DNA from 4 places in the Staphylococcus massiliensis genome. Region 3 is predicted to be linked to each of the others. Evidence: predicted binding sites of a transcription regulator. Region 3 holds the regulator's gene; each other region holds the start of a gene.
The links. Region 3 encodes Rex, which represses fermentation and respiration genes when NADH is low (regulators of the CRP and FNR family bind a similar motif). Its sites were predicted from a motif close to TTGTGAAATATTTCACAA; they were not measured.

Region 1: ACF3N8_RS02610 (anaerobic C4-dicarboxylate transporter family protein) is a predicted target of Rex. The motif match lies at 1,771-1,788, and genes of this name have one in related genera.
Region 2: pflB (formate C-acetyltransferase) is a predicted target of Rex. The motif match lies at 2,179-2,196, and genes of this name have one in related genera.
Region 4: ACF3N8_RS07095 (citrate synthase) is a predicted target of Rex. The motif match lies at 3,030-3,047, and genes of this name have one in related genera.

Annotation. Positions count from the first base shown of each region.
Region 1 is NZ_CP171119.1:546,882-551,586, forward strand. It holds gene ACF3N8_RS02600 (NAD-dependent protein deacylase) at 1-632, opposite strand, end outside; gene ACF3N8_RS02605 (alpha/beta hydrolase) at 842-1,648, shown strand; gene ACF3N8_RS02610 (anaerobic C4-dicarboxylate transporter family protein) at 1,818-3,119, shown strand; gene ACF3N8_RS02615 (hypothetical protein) at 3,349-4,143, shown strand; gene ACF3N8_RS02620 (glycosyl transferase) at 4,482-4,705, shown strand, end outside.
Region 2 is NZ_CP171119.1:558,170-562,874, reverse strand. It holds gene pflB (formate C-acetyltransferase) at 1-2,120, opposite strand, end outside; gene ACF3N8_RS02655 (DUF262 domain-containing protein) at 2,441-3,928, shown strand; gene ACF3N8_RS02650 (DUF1524 domain-containing protein) at 3,953-4,306, shown strand; gene lrgB (antiholin-like protein LrgB) at 4,375-4,705, opposite strand, start outside.
Region 3 is NZ_CP171119.1:1,186,126-1,190,830, forward strand. It holds gene ACF3N8_RS05650 (ABC-F family ATP-binding cassette domain-containing protein) at 1-1,048, opposite strand, end outside; gene ACF3N8_RS05655 (redox-sensing transcriptional repressor Rex) at 1,177-1,833, shown strand; gene ACF3N8_RS05660 (YeeE/YedE family protein) at 1,965-3,053, shown strand; gene ACF3N8_RS05665 (sulfurtransferase TusA family protein) at 3,068-3,292, shown strand; gene ACF3N8_RS05670 (GH32 C-terminal domain-containing protein) at 3,767-4,705, shown strand, end outside.
Region 4 is NZ_CP171119.1:1,454,619-1,459,323, reverse strand. It holds gene ACF3N8_RS07105 (response regulator transcription factor) at 1-247, opposite strand, end outside; gene icd (NADP-dependent isocitrate dehydrogenase) at 517-1,782, opposite strand; gene ACF3N8_RS07095 (citrate synthase) at 1,835-2,953, opposite strand; gene pyk (pyruvate kinase) at 3,310-4,705, opposite strand, start outside.

The sequences.
Region 1 (4,705 bases), 640 kb from region 3:
AAATGTTTCCCTTGGAAATTAGAAATCAATCCTGCAGCGGGTTGCACAATCAATGAAGAACCTAGCACGATCAGGGTATCGGCCTCAGAAATCTTACTAATCGCATTCATTACGGTACCTTGATTCAACATCTCGCCATATAACACAATGTCAGGTCTAATCGGGCTGCCACACGCTTCACACTGACGGAGGTCTTGCTCGATCACGTAAGATTTCTCGTATTCCTTATGACATGAAATACAATAGAAGCGGTTCAACGTTCCATGTAATTCATCGATATTTTGACTACCCGCATCGGCATCTAAACCGTCGATATTCTGCGTAATGACGCCCAGTGAACGGCCTTCCTTTTCAAGCTGAGCCATCCAATCATGCACAACGTTCGGTTTCTTATCACTGAGTAACAGTCGCTTGTGATAGAAATTCGTGAAGCCTTCAGGGTCGTCTTGTAGATAATTTGAACTTAGTAAGTACTCTGGTGAATAGCCGTCTTTCGAGATTTCATCAAATAAACCACCCATCGAACGAAAGTCAGGAATGCCACTCGCTACCGACACGCCTGCACCCGTGAAGAAGGTGATTTTCTTAGAATCGTCCACGATTTCCTTCAGTTTTTCAATATTGGCATCCACTTCAATCACTCCAATTCCTCATTTTTAAGCTTTATCATACATTTCTAATTTTAGAATTTAGACTTTGGAAACGCAAACTTTCAATTTAAAGGGCTTTTCAGAAGGTAAATGTCAACCAAATCCTCTATAATAATTTCAAACAAATGTGAATAGGAGCCACCATCTTGAAGAAACGTATCATCATCATTCTACTCATCATCACCGTCGCCATATCAATCCCCCTCCTTGAAAAGCCACACACGAATAACCAGCCTCAATCAGCCCCCTTCGTTAAAAGCCACACGCCAACCTTCTTCTTGCATGGCTGGGGTGGTAGTGCGAATTCTGAGCGCTTTATGGTTGATCATGCCAAGTCGCGAGGTGTTACCTTTAATGTTGTGACGGCTATTGTTTCTAGTGAAGGTAACGTTCGTATAGAAGGTAAATTTGACCCTAAAGCGACGAATCCAATCGTGAAAATTGAACTTGAGGATAATGAACAAGGATATTTAGATAAGAATGCAAAGTGGTTCAAGTCCGTGCTCGAAACCTTTCAACACGACTATCAGATTAAAGACTTTAACTTCGTAGGGCATTCGATGGGGAATCTGACATTCGCTCAATATATGATGATGTACGGTCATGAATCGACATTGCCGCAACTGAAGAAACAAGTCAATATCGCTGGAACGTATAACGGCGTCTTAGGCATGAACGAGACTGAGAATGAAATCTCAGTTGATGAAGCGGGTAAACCAAGCCGTATGAACCCACCATACCAAGAGCTGCTTGTGTTGAGGGATATATACGAAGGTAAAGGCATTCACGTGCTTAACATCTATGGAGACTTAAAGGACGGGTCTCATTCAGACGGAAGGGTGTCTAATAGTTCGTCTAAATCACTCAAATATTTACTGGGAAATAGTCCTAAGATCTATAAGGAAGCTAGATACGAAGGTAAGAAGGCACAGCACAGTCAACTTCATGAAAATCAAGACGTTGCGGATGAATTAATTGAATTTCTGTGGGAGAAATAACGCTCATAGAGAATCAATTACTAACTTGAAAAGTATAAGTCATATGATTAAATAAAAATTGTAATATTAATTTCGACAATTTTCGCATAGTTGCATTCACTTTAAATTTTAAACAAATGAGTATGTTAAAATAATCACAAGTGACTTTAAATGAGTTAGGAGTTTCTTTATGATCCTATTTTTTATAGAAATTGCAATTATGGTAATCGCAATTGTTTGGGGGTTAAAAACAGCTGGCGCCCTTGGTTGTGGTATCTTCGCCATCGTGGCGCAACTGCTAATGATCTTCATTTTTCATCTACCGCCTGGTGAGGCCCCTGTTACGGCAGTCTTAATTATTCTTTCAATAGGTATCGCAGGTGGTACGTTACAAGCAACTGGTGGCATCGATTATCTTGTTTACCTCGCTTCAAAAATTATCGAACGTTTTCCTAAATCTATCATCTTTATCGCACCATTCATCGTCTTTTTATTCGTCTTTGGAATCGGCACAGCGAACATCGCATTATCACTCGAACCGATTATTGCGAAGACAGCAATGAAAGCGAACATTCAACCGAAGAAACCGTTAACGGCATCCATTCTAACGGCGAACTTAGCGCTCTTATGTAGCCCTGCAGCCTCTGCAACAGCCTTTGTCATCTCAGTCGTTGCGACTTACGGCATCACGATGGGACATTATTTATCGATTGTGTTACCGACCGCGCTCATCAGCATGGTATTACTAAGTGTCTTTTGCACAGTGGTGGGACGCACCAAACTTAGCACGAATGCGAATTTAACGAACCTTACACAACAAACCGACCACGCGCTTAAGACTGACTTTAGTCGACGCACGAAGATTGGCGTGTTGACGTTCTTAATTTGTGTCGCGTGTATCTTAACGTTCGGTATCTTCCCGAACCTGTTGCCGACTTTCCACGTTGATGGTGAAGCGGTCCATCTCAAGACGACCGATCTCGTGCAACTCTTTATGTACACAAGTGCAGCGATTAACCTATTACTCGTTAAGATCGACACGAAAGCCATCTTCTCAGCAAATATTACGCAATCAGCAATTGGCGCACTATTCGCCGTGCTAGGTCCGGGATGGTTAGGCGCAACCATCTTTAACGCGCCGCACAACAAGCACATCATGGAACACCAAGTTGGCGCGATTATCGAGCAAGTGCCGTGGCTCGTCATCTTCCTAGTCGCAATCGTCGCTATGGTCGTTATTTCACAAACCGCTACATCATCCATCATGGTGCCTATCGTCATGGGGCTCGGCATTCCACCGACATTCCTTATCGCCATGATCCAGACGCTCAACGTCAACTTCGTCATTCCAGCCCAACCTACGATTCTATTCGCGGTTGATTTAGACGAGACGCGTTCAACTAAGACCACAAGCTTCCTAGCACCAGGGTTCTTCGTCGTGACCGTGTCCGTTATCGTCGGCTTCACGATGAAAGCATTGTTAGGCTTGTAATTTTGAAAAGCCCTCTAAGACAAAGTATCAACTTAAACAATATCCCTTAATTAATGAAGTTACGTTAATTAAGGGGTTTTTTATGTTGGCTTACTTAAAACTTATTTTAAAAGCCCTTTTAAATTATAAGAAAAATAGATTTGAATAGGTTTCATTATATAAAATGTTATGATGAATATATCTAATTTTTATTTTATTACGTTAAGTCGTTTAACTTAGGAGGCTTTTTATGGGAATCGCAGAGGCAATCATCGTATGGTTATTTTTGACCATATTCTTCATAGCTGAAATAATAAGCGTCACCATAAATGGGACGTCCTTTCCATTTGAATCGCTATGGTTCTTTATCGTTCTTTGGTTCGTCTCTCTTATAATTATTATCGTATTTTATTACTATCGTAAATCGAGTCAAGAACAGTTTAAAAAAGCGCTCAAGGAACAAGAACTCGGTCACTATAAATTTGATCAGGGTGAGTATTTTTATCAAGCACCTATCGTGACTTTAGATAATCAACTGATACCTATTTATGGGCAAACGAACATGAAGTATCAGACCGCTTTCAATAATATCATTGAAAAGTGGTTGAGTATATTAGACGTCTTTCCACTATTTGGCGTGGAACTAACAAGTGAACATCATGAAGTTCATATCAGACGTATTCAAATTTGGAATCTTCGTCCGCATTATAAGGTAACCTTAGATGGCACGAATATCGGTACGTTAAAACGCAAGAAAATTATCTCTGAGAAGGGTATTACGCAACAATTACCTTATATACTAACGACTAAAGATAACCATTACGATTTCACTAATAACTACTTAAGTATGGAAACCTCAATCGAAGACGCCAGTCATAACACGTTTTTTAAGGCTCACCGCAGTCTTATAGATGTATTTAAGAATCGTAATACAAAGAAACGTGGTGAGAATCACGATATTACAATCGAAGAAAGTGATTTCCCAGATGAGCTATGGATAGCACTCTATATCCAACTTACGATCAATCGAAAGACAAGTAGTTAAATAAACTCATTAGGCCACCTGTGTAGGTGGTTTATTTTATGAACATCCTATCTCTTTTTTTAAAAGCCCTCTAAGACAGAATAGCAATTTAACGGTATCCCTTAATTAATGAAGTTACGTTAATTAAGGGGTTTTTATTGGCATAGTGCGTACTTCTTTGAAAAGCCCTTTTAAAGTTTTCTAAAATACGTAATATTTAGAATTCTTAGAGATTACAACAAAGCGATTAGATGTTATATTTATATATAATTGTATAAGTCTTATCTAAAGGGCTTTTCAAAAATGAAGATGATCAACATTTCTAAAAGATGTCGAGTTGTAAATAAAGGGGAATGGGTATGGAGACGATTCAATTCGAAGATTTAACGTACGAGCATTTATTTGCGCTTAATAACCAGCGCGTGAAGATTATGAAAGATGGTATTGATTTCTACATATTGCTGCGATTGAAGCAGGGGAATGATAAGCTGATTGTGCACAGTAACGGGGCGGTGAATAAGAAGAAGGTGGCGTTGCCTGCGTTTACGCGCACGGATTGGTACAAGGATATTGACGCGTCGTT
Region 2 (4,705 bases), 630 kb from region 3:
TCAAGAAGTGTTTCTCTATTGAATACGTTAATATTTAAGTGATGGCCGTGTTGCATTGCATAACCATCAAGCATACTAGTTAAATTCTTATGTTGATCTTCCGGTTCTTTTCCTAGAGATTTAGGCACAATGCTGAATGTGTTTGAAATACCGTCTTTACAGCAATCATATGGTAATTTCGCGACAGAAGTGAGTGATGATAACGCACCCTTCTGGTCACGACCATGCATTGGGTTCGCTCCCGGTGCAAAAGGCTCGCCAGCTTTACGTCCATCTGGCGTATTACCCGTCTTCTTACCATAAACGACGTTAGACGTAATTGTTAAGACACTCATTGTGTGCTCAGAGTTACGGTAAGTTTTGTGCGTACGTAGTTTGTTCATGAAACGTTCTACTACTTCAACTGCAAGCTCATCTACACGTTGGTCATTGTTACCATATTTAGGGAAGTCACCTTCAATTTCAAAGTCTGTCACAAGACCTTCCTCATTGCGGATAGGCTTAACCTTCGCATGTTTAATCGCTGATAAAGAGTCAGCTACTACTGATAAACCTGCGATACCTGTAGCCATTGTACGAATCACGTCTGTATCGTGTAACGCCATTTCAATACGTTCATAGCTGTATTTATCATGCATGTAGTGAATCACGTTTAGCGCGTTAATATAAACACCTGCAAGCCAGTCCATCATCTTATCAAACTTCACGTATACTTCGTCGTAATCTAAAACTTCGGATTGAACACCTTCAAAGTTCGGTCCTACTTGCTTACCAGATTTCTCATCTTTACCGCCATTAATCGCATATAATAACGTCTTCGCTAAGTTCGCACGCGCACCGAAGAACTGCATTTGTTTACCAATCTTCATCGCAGATACACAGCATGCGATACCATAGTCATCGCCATAGCTTTCACGCATTAAGTCATCATTCTCATATTGAATTGAACTTGTCTTAATACTCATCTTCGCACAATATGTTTTAAAGTTCTCAGGCAAGTGATTTGACCAAAGAACCGTTAAGTTTGGCTCAGGTGCTGGACCTAAATTATCAAGTGAGTGTAAGAATCGGAATGAGTTCTTCGTAACAAGCGGTCGGCCATCAATACCAACACCACCAATAGATTCAGTTACCCACGTTGGGTCTCCAGAGAACAGTTCATTATATTCAGGCGTACGCGCGAATTTCACGATACGTAACTTCATAATAAAGTGGTCAATAATTTCTTGAACGTCTCTCTCCGTTAAAAGCCCTGCCTTTAAGTCACGTTCTGCATAGATATCTAAGAATGTTGATGTACGTCCTAAACTCATTGCTGCACCATTTTGTTCTTTAATCGCAGCTAAGTACGCAATGTATAACCATTGAACCGCTTCTTTAAAGTTTGTAGCTGGTCGGCTTAAATCAAATCCGTAAGTTTCACCAAGTTCTTTAAGTTCTTTTAAAGCGCGATACTGTTCAGACAGTTCTTCACGTTGACGAATAACATCTTCAGACATTTTAGAAGACATAGAATGGAAGTCATTAAACTTCTGTTCCATTAAGAAATCGATACCATATAGTGCTACACGACGGTAGTCACCGATAATACGGCCACGACCATAAGCATCTGGTAAACCTGTAATGATACCCGCTTTACGACAAGCTAACATTTCTTTAGAGTATGCATCGAATACACCTTGGTTATGTGTCTTGCGATAATCTGTGAAAATGCGTTCAGTCTCATCATCTAATTCATAGCCGTAAGCTTCACATGCCGCTTTCGCCATACGAATACCGCCAAAAGGCTGCATAGAACGTTTAAACGGTTTGTCAGTTTGAACACCAACGATTTGTTCAAGATCCTTATCTAGATAACCTGCGTCATGTGACACAATTGTAGAAGGTACTTTCGTATCCATATCCCACATGCCACCGCGGTCACGTTCTTCTTTAGTTAATTGCATAACTTGACCCCATAATTTAGAAGTCGCTTTCGTAGGGCTCTCTAAGAAAGATTCGTCCCCATCATATTGCGAATAGTTTAATTGAATAAATTCCCTTACATCAACGCGTTTCTCCCAACGTCCTTTAATAAATCCTTTCCAAGCTTCCATACGATTAGTTTTAGTTTCTAACATCGTACTTTCATCTCCATTTCGGTTTGTTAATCATTTCACATTTAGTATAACACGGGTTATGTGATAAATTTCACAAAATTTGTGAATACTTTTCAACATTTATATGATTGGATTTCTAAAAGATGAAAAAGTTAAGAGGATGGGGGGTATGTGTAATATTTCCTAAATTTAAATCACCTCAATTTAAAAGGTAAATATAAAAATACGCTTATAAAATACTTAATTATTTAAATATCATATATACTACTTTATATTATTAGATCTAAAGAGTTAATAAGTATATAATACACTTAACAATATAAATAAGGTGGTTGTTAAAGTTGGATTTAAACCCTGAGAAGAATCCTGTATCGGCCATTTTTTCTATTGAGATGAACTACAAGTACAATATCCCTATTTATCAGAGAAATTATTCTTGGAGAGAAGAAAATATCGAAACAATGGTCAAAGATATCAATGAGCAACCTAAAGGTTACTATTTAGGAAATGTAATCATTACAGAAGAAGGAAATTATAGTTTTGATGTTGTGGACGGTCAACAGAGGCTAACTACAATTAACTTAATCTTTTTAGCTATCTATGATAATTTGTCTGCAATTTTAGAAGTTGCCAACCTAAGTGCTAATGACAATATTGCTCATAAAATTTCTAGTTGTAGAGTTCATACCTACGATAAAATTTATAGTAAAAATAGTGGTTCACCTATGCACCTTTTATCACCAGATAAAGAAATATTAGCTGATATTCAAAAAAGAGTATTTAAAAATGATCAATTAGCTAAACCGCATAAAAATAAAGTTTTTGGTAAAAGATATGATTTCGTTAAAAACCTTATTAAAACGAATTTTCTAGGTGAGACTGAGTTGTCTAACCTTAATAGAAAAGATTTATTAGAGGGTGTTGAAAAATTAATAGAATTTTACGATAAATTAAATCATGCTGAAATCCTTTTAATAACAGTTCCTAATTTAAATGAAGGGTTTACAGTATTTACCTCCTTCAACGCTAAGGGATTACCACTAACTCTTTTAGACTTATTTAAATCTTTTTACCTAAAAGAGGCTGACGGTCAAATTAGTCAAGAGGAATCAGTTTCTAAGTGGGAAGAATTAATATCTATTTTCCACAACGATAATGAAGAACCTATTACTAACGTCGTTACTCAGTTTTTACTTAACAATTATGATACTTTTGAATCACAGAAGAACGGTTCAATTACACAAAATACCGCCCTAAAGTTGTATGAGAGAATATTTCACGACGAAGGTTATGAGTATATAGATAACCTTATTAAGAAAGCAAAAGTATTTTCAAACATGAATGGTAAAATTGAGACGATTGATATTTTAAATTTAGACGATGATATTCAACAAAAGCTTTTTGATTTAGATAAACTTGAATCAACTCAAGCTTATCCAATCATATTTTTCTTTTTGAACAAATTATTATATAAGAAAATTACAACAAGCTTGATTTCGAATTTCCTAGACTTTTTAATTACTTATTATGTTAGAAGAAATATAATCTTAAAACCTAAGGCATCTAATATTAGAGCCAAAGCAATTCAAAGTGTAAGATTATTACGCGAAAAAGATAATATTGATCTTAAAGATATCAAAGAAATTAAAAAGATATTTAAGAGTATAGCTGCTACAGATGAAGAATTTAAGGTAGCTCTTGATGGATCTATCTATATAACTTCTAAGAATACTACAAGACTAATTCTAACAACCTTAGAGAGAAAGCATGGTAACTTCTTTAACAAGCAAAACCCAGAAAATTTAAATAGTATAAATGACAAAGGGTAGTATATATGGACCTTAGAACATATCATGCCACAATCAGCTGATAAGCGTAAAAATTGGAAAAAAGAGCTTTCTAAACAAACCAATAATGATGACCGAGTTAAAATATTAGTGGATGAAAATGTGCATAGAATTGGTAATTTAACCTTAACTGGTTACAACTCTGAGATGAGTGCTAAAGCGTTTGAAGATAAGAGAGATTATAGAGATCCTAAAACTAACGAGGAAACAGGCTTAAAAACAAGATTATATCTTAATGATTCTATAGTAAGTGAAGATGAATCTATTGATGATAAGAATACATGGACTATAGAAGATATCGACAGAAGATCAAAACTACTAATTAAAGAGGTTGTAGACACATATAAGTGGGACATCTGATTCAAAATCAATTAAGTCACTAAAAAACCGACTCCAACGAGTCGGTTTTTCCTATATCTATATAACATCTAGAAGAATATTGTTGTAAGTATTGGTACTACCGCTACTACGATAACACCTACGATTACAAGTGAAATACTTGCCATTGATTCTTCGACTTGGCCTAGGTCTTTTGCTGCAGTGACACCAAGTGCGTGACCACTTGTACCTAAAGCAAGGCCTCGTGCGATTGGGTTCTTAATATGAAAAAGTTTTAATAATTGGTTACCAAGTGCGTAGATAATCACACCATTCAATATAACTGCGAGTGATGTTAGTTCTTTGATACCGTCGATGCCTTCAGATACAGGTAGTGCGATAGCTGTTGTCGCAGCCTGAGGTAACATTGACGCAATGATG
Region 3 (4,705 bases):
AATGAATGCCTTCTGTGATGACATCGTTGTAGCCAATAGATAAGTCTTTAACATGCATCACATCGTTTCCAGTATTACGGTCGAAATCAAATTGGATATTAGCTTGTTTCGCATCCAACATTGGTTTATCAATACGTTCAATCTTCTCAAGTGTTTTACGACGACTTTTCGCCATACCACTCGTCGATGCTCTAGCGATGTTTTTATCAACAAAGGTTTCTAAGCGTTTAATTTCGTCTTGTTGACGTTCAAATTCACGCATACGTTTTTGATAATATTGATCACGTTGTTTGATAAACTGACCATAGTTCCCGATGTAATGTTTAACTTCACCTAAAGCCACATCGTATACTTGTTTAACAATTTTATCTAGGAAGAATCTATCATGGCTGATGATGATAATGGCGCCTTTAAAGAATTTTAAGTAATCTTCAAGCCACTCAGTCGTTTCCATGTCTAAATGGTTGGTCGGTTCGTCAAGTAACAGTAGGTCAGGCTCTTTCAATAACATTTGAGCAAGAGATAAGCGCGTTTTTTGTCCACCACTAAAGTCATTAATAGGGCGATCGAAATCAGCTTCTTTAAAATTAAGTCCATGAAGCACGGTCTTAATTTTACTTTCATATTGATAACCTTCAAGTTGTTCAAACTGATTAGATAATGTTTCGTATCGCGCGATGTGCTCTCGATAAGTTTCCGTATCATATTCATCAGCATGCACACTTAACCAATTCGTTTCTTGCTGCATCTTTGCTTCCATTTCCTTTAAATGGTTGAAAGGTTCAGACATTTCTTCGAAGACGGTCTTATTAGAATTTAACATCATTTGTTGTGTTAAGTAACCTAGTTTGAGATTCTTAACTTTAGAGATATGGCCGGCATCGTAATTTTCAACGCCTGCTATAATCTTCATAAGTGTTGACTTTCCTGCGCCATTACGACCAACAATACCAATACGTTCGCCAGTTTTAACTTCAAAGTTTACATCTTGAAAAATATCTTCTCCATCAAATGATTTTGTTATATTGTTTAATTGTAATAAAATCATTATTCCGCACCTCGCAATATGATTATTTTACATGATAAAGATATAAGTTGAAATAGTAACTGTTTATTTTGAGTGAACTATCAGTTATAATTAGGTATATTCTGTGAAAGACATCACATAAACTACTAATGGAGGGATTTTATACGGTGGAACATGATTCAGTAAAAATTCCACGTGCGACTTTAAAGCGACTTTCTTTGTATTATCGTTTTGTGAACACGCTAAAATCTAAAGGTGTAGAGCGTGTAAATTCGAAAATTATAAGTGAAGGTTTAAATATAGATTCCGCAACAATTCGTCGTGATTTTTCATATTTTGGTGAACTTGGTAAAAAGGGATACGGATACAACATAGATAGCTTACTTGAGTTTTTTAAATCTGAACTGAGTGAAAGCGACGAAATTAAAATAGGTTTAATTGGTGTGGGTAACTTAGGACGTGCGTTACTTACATATAACTTTTCAATTCATGATGAAATGACGATTACAGAAGCTTTCGATATAGATGAAGCGGTTGTTGGTAGTGATATCGGTAATGTGAATGTTAAGCATTTAGATGACTTACCAAAGGTTATTAAAGAAGAAGGTATTGAAGTGGTTATTATTACTACACCTGAAAAGGCTGCCCAAGAGGTAGCGGATTATGCGTCTAAAGCAGGTGTAAGAGGTATCTTAAACTTCACGCCAAGACGTATTACAACTTCAACAAAGGTACAAGTACATCAAATTGATTTAGGTATCGAATTACAATCCTTACTATTCTTTATGAAGAATTATGGTAAATAAAGCGCGATTTTAAGACACGAGGTAAGTGGTGAAAACCATTTATGTCGTGTCTTAAATTTAGGGTTGAAGTTTCTTCAAGTCTCTATTATTATTAAACTTATCATATAAGTCGGATATAAAGGAGATAAGTTATGACTTGGATCATTATAAGTGGGTTGATCGTTGGTATCTTACTAGGATTCGTCATGCAGCGAACGCGCTTTTGCTTAACTGGCGGCTTTCGAGATATGTACGTTCAACGAAATAATAAGATGTTTTATGCACTACTGATTGCGATTACGATACAAAGTATCGGATTACTTATTCTCACTCGCACAGGCTTACTTACGATTCATAATGAAACATTTCCAATTATAGGAACGATTATTGGATCGTTTATTTTTGGAGTAGGTATTATCCTAGCAGGCGGTTGTGCTACAGGTACTTGGTACCGAGCTGGCGAAGGTCTCATAGGGAGCTTTGTCGCACTTGTCTTTTACGCATTAAGTGCAGCAGCCACGAAACATGGTGTTTTAAAGCCTTTAATGGATAAGATTAATACGCATACCGTAGCGAACGCAGATATGGCTTCGTCTACAGGTGTGCCAATGTGGGTATTTGTGCTACTCTTAACGCTAATCACATTATTCTTTGTCGTTAAGACGTTACGTAAACCGAAACCTAAGATACCGATGCCTAAACTGAAGCAAAAGTATACTGGTTTCAGACATATTCTCTTTGAAAAGCGCTTCCACCCATTTGTTGCGGCAATAGGAGTTGGCTTAATCGCGTTTATCGCGTGGCCGATGAGTACGTCTACTGGTCGTGAGGGTGGACTTGGTATTACGACACCATCATCAAATATCGTTACATTCCTTGTGTCAGGTGATATGAGCGCGCTTGATTGGGGTGTCTCCTTAGTATTAGGTATCTTTATTGGTTCATACATCGCAGCTAAAGGTTCACGTGAATTTAAATGGCGTTTACCCGATAAAAAGACCATCCGTAATAGTGTGATTGGCGGTGTATGTATGGGCTTTGGTGCAGCAGTTGCAGGCGGTTGCTCGATTGGTAACGGTTTAGTTGCAACAGCTGCTATGTCTTGGCAAGGTTGGATTGGACTTGCTTCAATGATTGTAGGATCATGGTTTATGAGTTACTTCATGTTTGTAAGACCTATGAAGAAAGTACAGCACCAATCATCTACAGCGACTTCAAGTCGTGGTACACAAACGGCTTAATAGGAGGATTTGTTATGTTATATGAATTAGGAACAGTAGGAATGGTATGTCCGTTTCCATTAATTGAAGCTCAGAAAAAAATGAATGAGCTCGAAAATGGTGACGAACTTAAAATAGATTTCGATTGTACACAGGCAACAGAAGCTTTACCTAACTTCGCAGCTGAGAACGGCTATCCCGTTACGAACTACGAGCAATTAGGAGATGCTTCTTGGACGATTACAATTCAAAAAGCTTAATAGCTAAATGGGGGTCTGGGACATAATTTACAATTCCCTTAAACAGCATGCTTTCCTGGGGCATGGCCGGAGCCTGTAGTCTTCTAAAGTCCAACTCGTATTTTCAATACGATAGTTGGACTTACAAAGAAGCTCAGGCTTCTTTGTTCATAATAAAGAGCCCCAGCTTGCATAGCTTGTTAATTTGCTACGCAAATTTCTTTGCCGGGGCCCCGCCCTCTGAGTCAGCTGTTTTGAGAATTGTATGAAATAAAGCTTAAATGCTTTATTTCACGACTTATGTTTCAGACCCTTCTAATTTTAGAAATTGTGTTGACGCTAATTTTAATCACGATATATTAATGCTTTTTGATTTAATATACGTGAAATAATGATTACATTCCTGTTGATGTGATAAAATAAGGATAAACGTACTATTTCAATCGGAATGAGAAATAGGTTTGACTGGACTTTTAAAGAGGGGATGTTTTGACAATGCGCACATGGACAGAAAAAGAACAATTTCAACATTACGAAGATTTAACACCTGAAGAAGTAGAAGCATTAAAAGAGAAAGTGAATACCTCTATTTATAGACAAACCTACCATATTCAACCACCTACAGGCGTTATGCAGCAGATGTCTGGCTTAATATTCTATAACCATACTTATTTCATTCAAACGGTTAATTTCCCTAATGGCACAGATCATCAGTTACCATATTGGTACCATTTCAAAGGTGATCAACTTACGCATCTTAAACCGCATCATACATATATGACACCTGAAATCATCGACCAAGATCGTCGCTTAGGAGACGGTTCATCATTTATTTATGATAATGATTTATATATGATGTTCACAACTGTATCTAATGATGACGAACCAATTTATAAACAACACGTTGCTAAGCTTACGAATGATGGCTCGATTTTAAAGCAACAAGAAGTTGTGATTACGCATGATCAAGGCGATTTCAATATGGTTAGAGATCCGAATGTCGTGATGCATGAAGGTCGTATGTATGCATTTCTTGGTGGTCAGAATCAAGAGGGCAAAGGTACAATTATTGTTTACAAGGCAGTACATCCGTTTCAATGGACGTATGTTGGTGAAGTTCAAACGTCGTTCGTTGATGAGAGTATAAGACGTGTCGCACCAGATTATTTTAGACTGAATCATCTCGACTTCATTATTTATGGCTTCGAGGAAAAGCACCAAGCGTCTACGCGCTACTTAACGGGTTATGCGAAGGGTATGCTTGAATTTAACGATATGACATTTACCCATAGTGACTTTAAAACGTTAGATGATGGCTTTGATTTTTACGCACCGAAAACATTCTTAAATGAACATAAAGCGCGCGTTTTATTTGCGAATATGTCTATGCCTGACGTCACATATCCTTCAGATAAAGACCAATGGCGTAATTGC
Region 4 (4,705 bases), 270 kb from region 3:
TTGCAGTAAGCATCAGTATAGGCACTTGATTTTTCTCAGAGCGAATCGTTTTACAAACTTCTATACCGTCCTTTTTGGGTAACATGACATCAAGCACAATTAAGTCAGGTTTAGTATCATTTGCTTTTTCGAGCGCTTCTTCACCATCATTCGCAATTTCAACATGATAGCCTGCTTGTTCTAAATTGTATTTTAATAATGTTACGATTGACTGTTCATCATCAACTACAAGTACCTTCTGGGACATGAACAATACCTCCTATGTATGTTTGCCTTAATTATAACGTAAAACATATAAAAAATAACATGGAATTAAGTAACTTTACAAAACCTTAATATTTAATTCATATTATATACAAAATACTCTGTTACTTAAACGATTTCGATGTGAATATATGATTTAAGAAATTGTAATTTCATTTATAAAGTTTACATTGCCTCAAAAAAGGACACTCAAACTTCTAGCTTTAAGTTCAAGTGTCCTTGTCGCATTTACGCATTTCGTAAAGCGTTATATTATAGGTTTTTGATTAATTCATCAGCGAATTCAGATGTTTTAACTTCAGTTGCACCTTCCATTAAACGAGCGAAGTCGTAAGTTACAACTTTAGAAGCGATTGTTTTTTCAATTGAAGCAGTGATTAAGTCAGAAGCTTCTTGCCAACCTAAGTGTTCTAACATTAATGTACCACTTAATAATACTGATGATGGGTTAACTTTGTCCATGCCAGTATATTTAGGTGCAGTACCATGTGTTGCTTCAAAGATAGCGTGACCAGTTTCATAGTTAATATTAGCACCTGGTGCGATACCAATACCGCCAACTTGTGCAGCTAATGCATCTGAAATGTAGTCACCATTTAAGTTCATTGTAGCAGCTACATCGTACTCAGCTGGGCGAGTTAAGATTTGTTGTAAGAAGATATCAGCGATAGAGTCTTTGATAATGATTTTACCTTCTTCTACAGCTTTATCTTGAGCTTCGTTCGCTTTGTCTTTACCTTCTTCTTCTACGATCTTATCGTATTGTTGCCAAGTAAATACTTTATCACCAAATTCACGTTCTGCTAAATCGTAACCCCATTGTTTAAAAGCACCTTCAGTGAATTTCATGATGTTACCTTTATGAACTAAAGTAACTGATTTGCGGTTATTTTCAAGCGCATATTCAATTGCTGCTCTGATTAAACGTTCTGAACCTTCTTTAGATACTGGTTTAACGCCGATACCTGAAGTTTCAGGGAAACGGATATTAGTAGCACCCATTTCATCTTGTAAGAAGTCAATCACTTTTTTAGCTTCAGGAGTACCTTCTTTATATTCGATACCAGCATAGATATCTTCAGTGTTCTCACGGAAGATAACCATATCTGTATCTTCTGGGCATTTTACAGGTGATGGAACACCTTTAAACCAGCGTACTGGACGTAAGCAAGTAAATAAATCTAATTCTTGTCTTAATGCTACGTTTAATGAACGAATACCGCCACCGATTGGTGTAGTTAATGGTCCTTTAATCGCGATTAAATATTCTTTAATAGCGTCTAAAGTTTCTTGTGGTAACCATTCACCAGTTTCGTCATAAGCTTTTTGACCTGCTAAGATTTCTTTCCACTCAATACGTTTTTCACCGTTGTAAGCTTTCTCAACAGCAGCATCAATAACTCTGCTCGCAGCATTCCAAATATCTGGTCCGATACCGTCACCAATGATATAAGGGATGATTGGTTCGTTTGGTACTTGTAATTCGTTATTTGATTTTACTACTTTTTGTGCAGTCATACTTTGCTACCTCCAATAATTTTTAAAAGTTCATTTATCTAAAGTATAAAGATTATCTTTCTTCGATTGCAACATATTTACGGTCTTTTTGACCGATGTATGTCGCACGTGGACGCATAATTCTGTTGTCACGATATTGTTCTAAGATGTGTGCAATCCAACCTGCTGAACGACTTACAGCAAAGATTGGTGTGAATAAATCGTGTTCGATACCCATGCTGTGGTATACTGTCGCACTATAGAAGTCAACGTTAGGTAATAAACCTTTTTCTTTTTCCATGATGTCCGCAATCTTAATAGAGATTTCAAACAGTTCTTTTTGACCTGTTTCATCAGTGATTTTACGACTCATGTCTTTTAGGTACTTCGCACGAGGGTCGCCGTTTTTATATACACGGTGACCGAAGCCCATAATTTTATCTTTATTATTAAATTTCTCTTCAAGGTAAGCTTCTACTTTAGATTCTTCACCAATTTCAGTTAACATGCGCATAACGCGTTCGTTCGCACCACCGTGTAAAGGTCCTTTTAAAGAACCAACAGCAGCTGTGATACCAGAATAAATATCTGATAATGATGAAACCGCACAACGCGCAGTAAATGCTGATGCGTTTAATTCGTGGTCAGCGTGTAAGATTAATGCTTTGTTGAAACCTTCAACTTCAACGTCTGTAGGTTTTTCACCACGTAACATATATAAGAAGTTAGCAGCATAGTTTAAGCTACGGTCAGGTTTAACTGGCGCTTTACCTTCACGTACACGAGCAAATGCTGTCACAAGTGACGCAATTTTAGCTTGGATTCTAATAGCACGTTCTAATGTTGAATCCATGTCATCTTCATCAGCACCTGGATCGAAGTGTGCTAAGTATGAAACTGAAGTACGTAATGCAGTCATAGGGTGTACTTTATCTGTTGCATATTCTTCGAAGTGCTCATACATTCTTGGATTTAAAGTCATATGTTCATATAACTTGTCTTTAAGTGATTCTAATTGTTCTTTATTAGGAAGCTCGTAATTCCACAGTAAGTAAATGATTTCTTCAAACTGAGCATTCTCTGCTAAGTCATCGATATCATAACCAGCATACGTTAACTGATTGTCGATAATTGAACTAATCTTAGTTTCTGCAGCAATTACGCCTTCTAAACCTCTTTTTAATTCTGCCATAGATATTTCCCCTTTTCCTTAAAATCCAACTATTTATAATGGCTTTCAATTTATATTATAGCCAATAATCCTAAATTTGTGAACATTTTAAGAACATTGATTATTTTGACGTCTATCAGAAATGACGTGCAATTCATTTTTATTTTTATAAAAAACGTCGTAGTTATAGGCTATACAACCTTATGTTTACCCTAATCTGGAGCGCATAGTCGCGTTTTGGTCATATTTCTATTTAATTATCATTAATAATAACTTTTTAAAAATCTTTATACATTTTTTCTATGAATGCTTTAAAGGGCTTTTCACACAATAAAAAAAGACAAACCACAAAGCGTGGTTTGTCAAAAATGTATCGTTTATAGAACGTTTGCGTAGCCTTCGAATACTTTACCTTGATTGGCATCAACTGTAATTAAAGCACCATCTTCAATTACGTTAAGTACATCATCGACACCTACGATTGTAGGAATATGATGTTCTAAACCAATGATTGCACTTGGTGAAGTTAAGCCACCTTCTTCAGTAACTAAACCAATCGCTTGGCTAATGTAAGGCGCAAATGAAGCATCTGTTGATTGTGTCACGATGATAGAATCTGATAAGTCTTCGCCTTCTAATTCTTTCGCATCTTTAACTAATCTTGCGTGACCAACTACTGAATTGCGACCGATACCTTGACCAGTTGCTAATTCGTCACCGACTAAGTGAAGTTTCATAAGGTTTGTGGTACCTGTTTCACCAGTTGGCACACCAGCTGTAATAATGATTAAGTCCCCGTTCTTAACGCGTCCAGTATCCACTGCAGTTGCTACTGCTTTGTTAAGAAGTTCGTCAGTAGAAGGACGGCCAGATCTAACGACAGGGTTAATACCCCAAACTAGTGTACATTGGCGAGCAGTTGTATCTCTTGGCGTAACCGCGATAATATCTGATTTCGGACGGTATTTAGAGATAATACGTGCAGTAGAACCACTTTCAGTTGCAGCAACAATAGCTTTAACATTTAAGTTTAAAGCAGTGTGGGCTACAGATTCACCAATAGCATTAACTAGAGACGTCATCGATAACTTCGTACGGTCATTTAAAATCTTGTCATAGTCTTGCGCATCTTCAGCTGCTAATGCAATATTACGCATTGCTTCAACAGCTTCTACAGGGTAATCCCCAGCTGCTGTTTCACCTGATAACATAACAGCATCTGTACCATCATAAATCGCGTTCGCTACGTCACTTGCTTCAGCACGCGTCGCTCTAGGATTACGTTGCATTGAATCAAGCATTTGAGTAGCTGTGATAACTGGTTTACCTAGCTTGTTACACTTACGGATTAAGTCCTTTTGAACCATTGGTACGCGTTCAGGTGGGATTTCAACACCCATGTCACCACGTGCTACCATTAACCCATCAGATACTTGTAAGATAGACTCAATGTTATCAATACCTTCTTGGTTTTCAATTTTAGGGATAATGCTGATAACTTCATTTTTCTCTTCTTCTAACAATTTACGAATTTCTAAAACATCGCTTGGACGGCGCACGAAGCTTGCTGCGATGAAGTCGATATCTTCTTTGATACCGAAACGAATATCTTCAGCATCTTTGTCAGTAATACCTGGTAAATTCGTTTTAACGCCTGGTAAGTTGACACCTTTTTTATTTTTAAGTTCGCCTGTATTTAAGACATTACATACGGCTTCACCTTTTTCAGCATCTAAAGATTTAACGCGTAGTTCAATTAAACCATCATCTAAA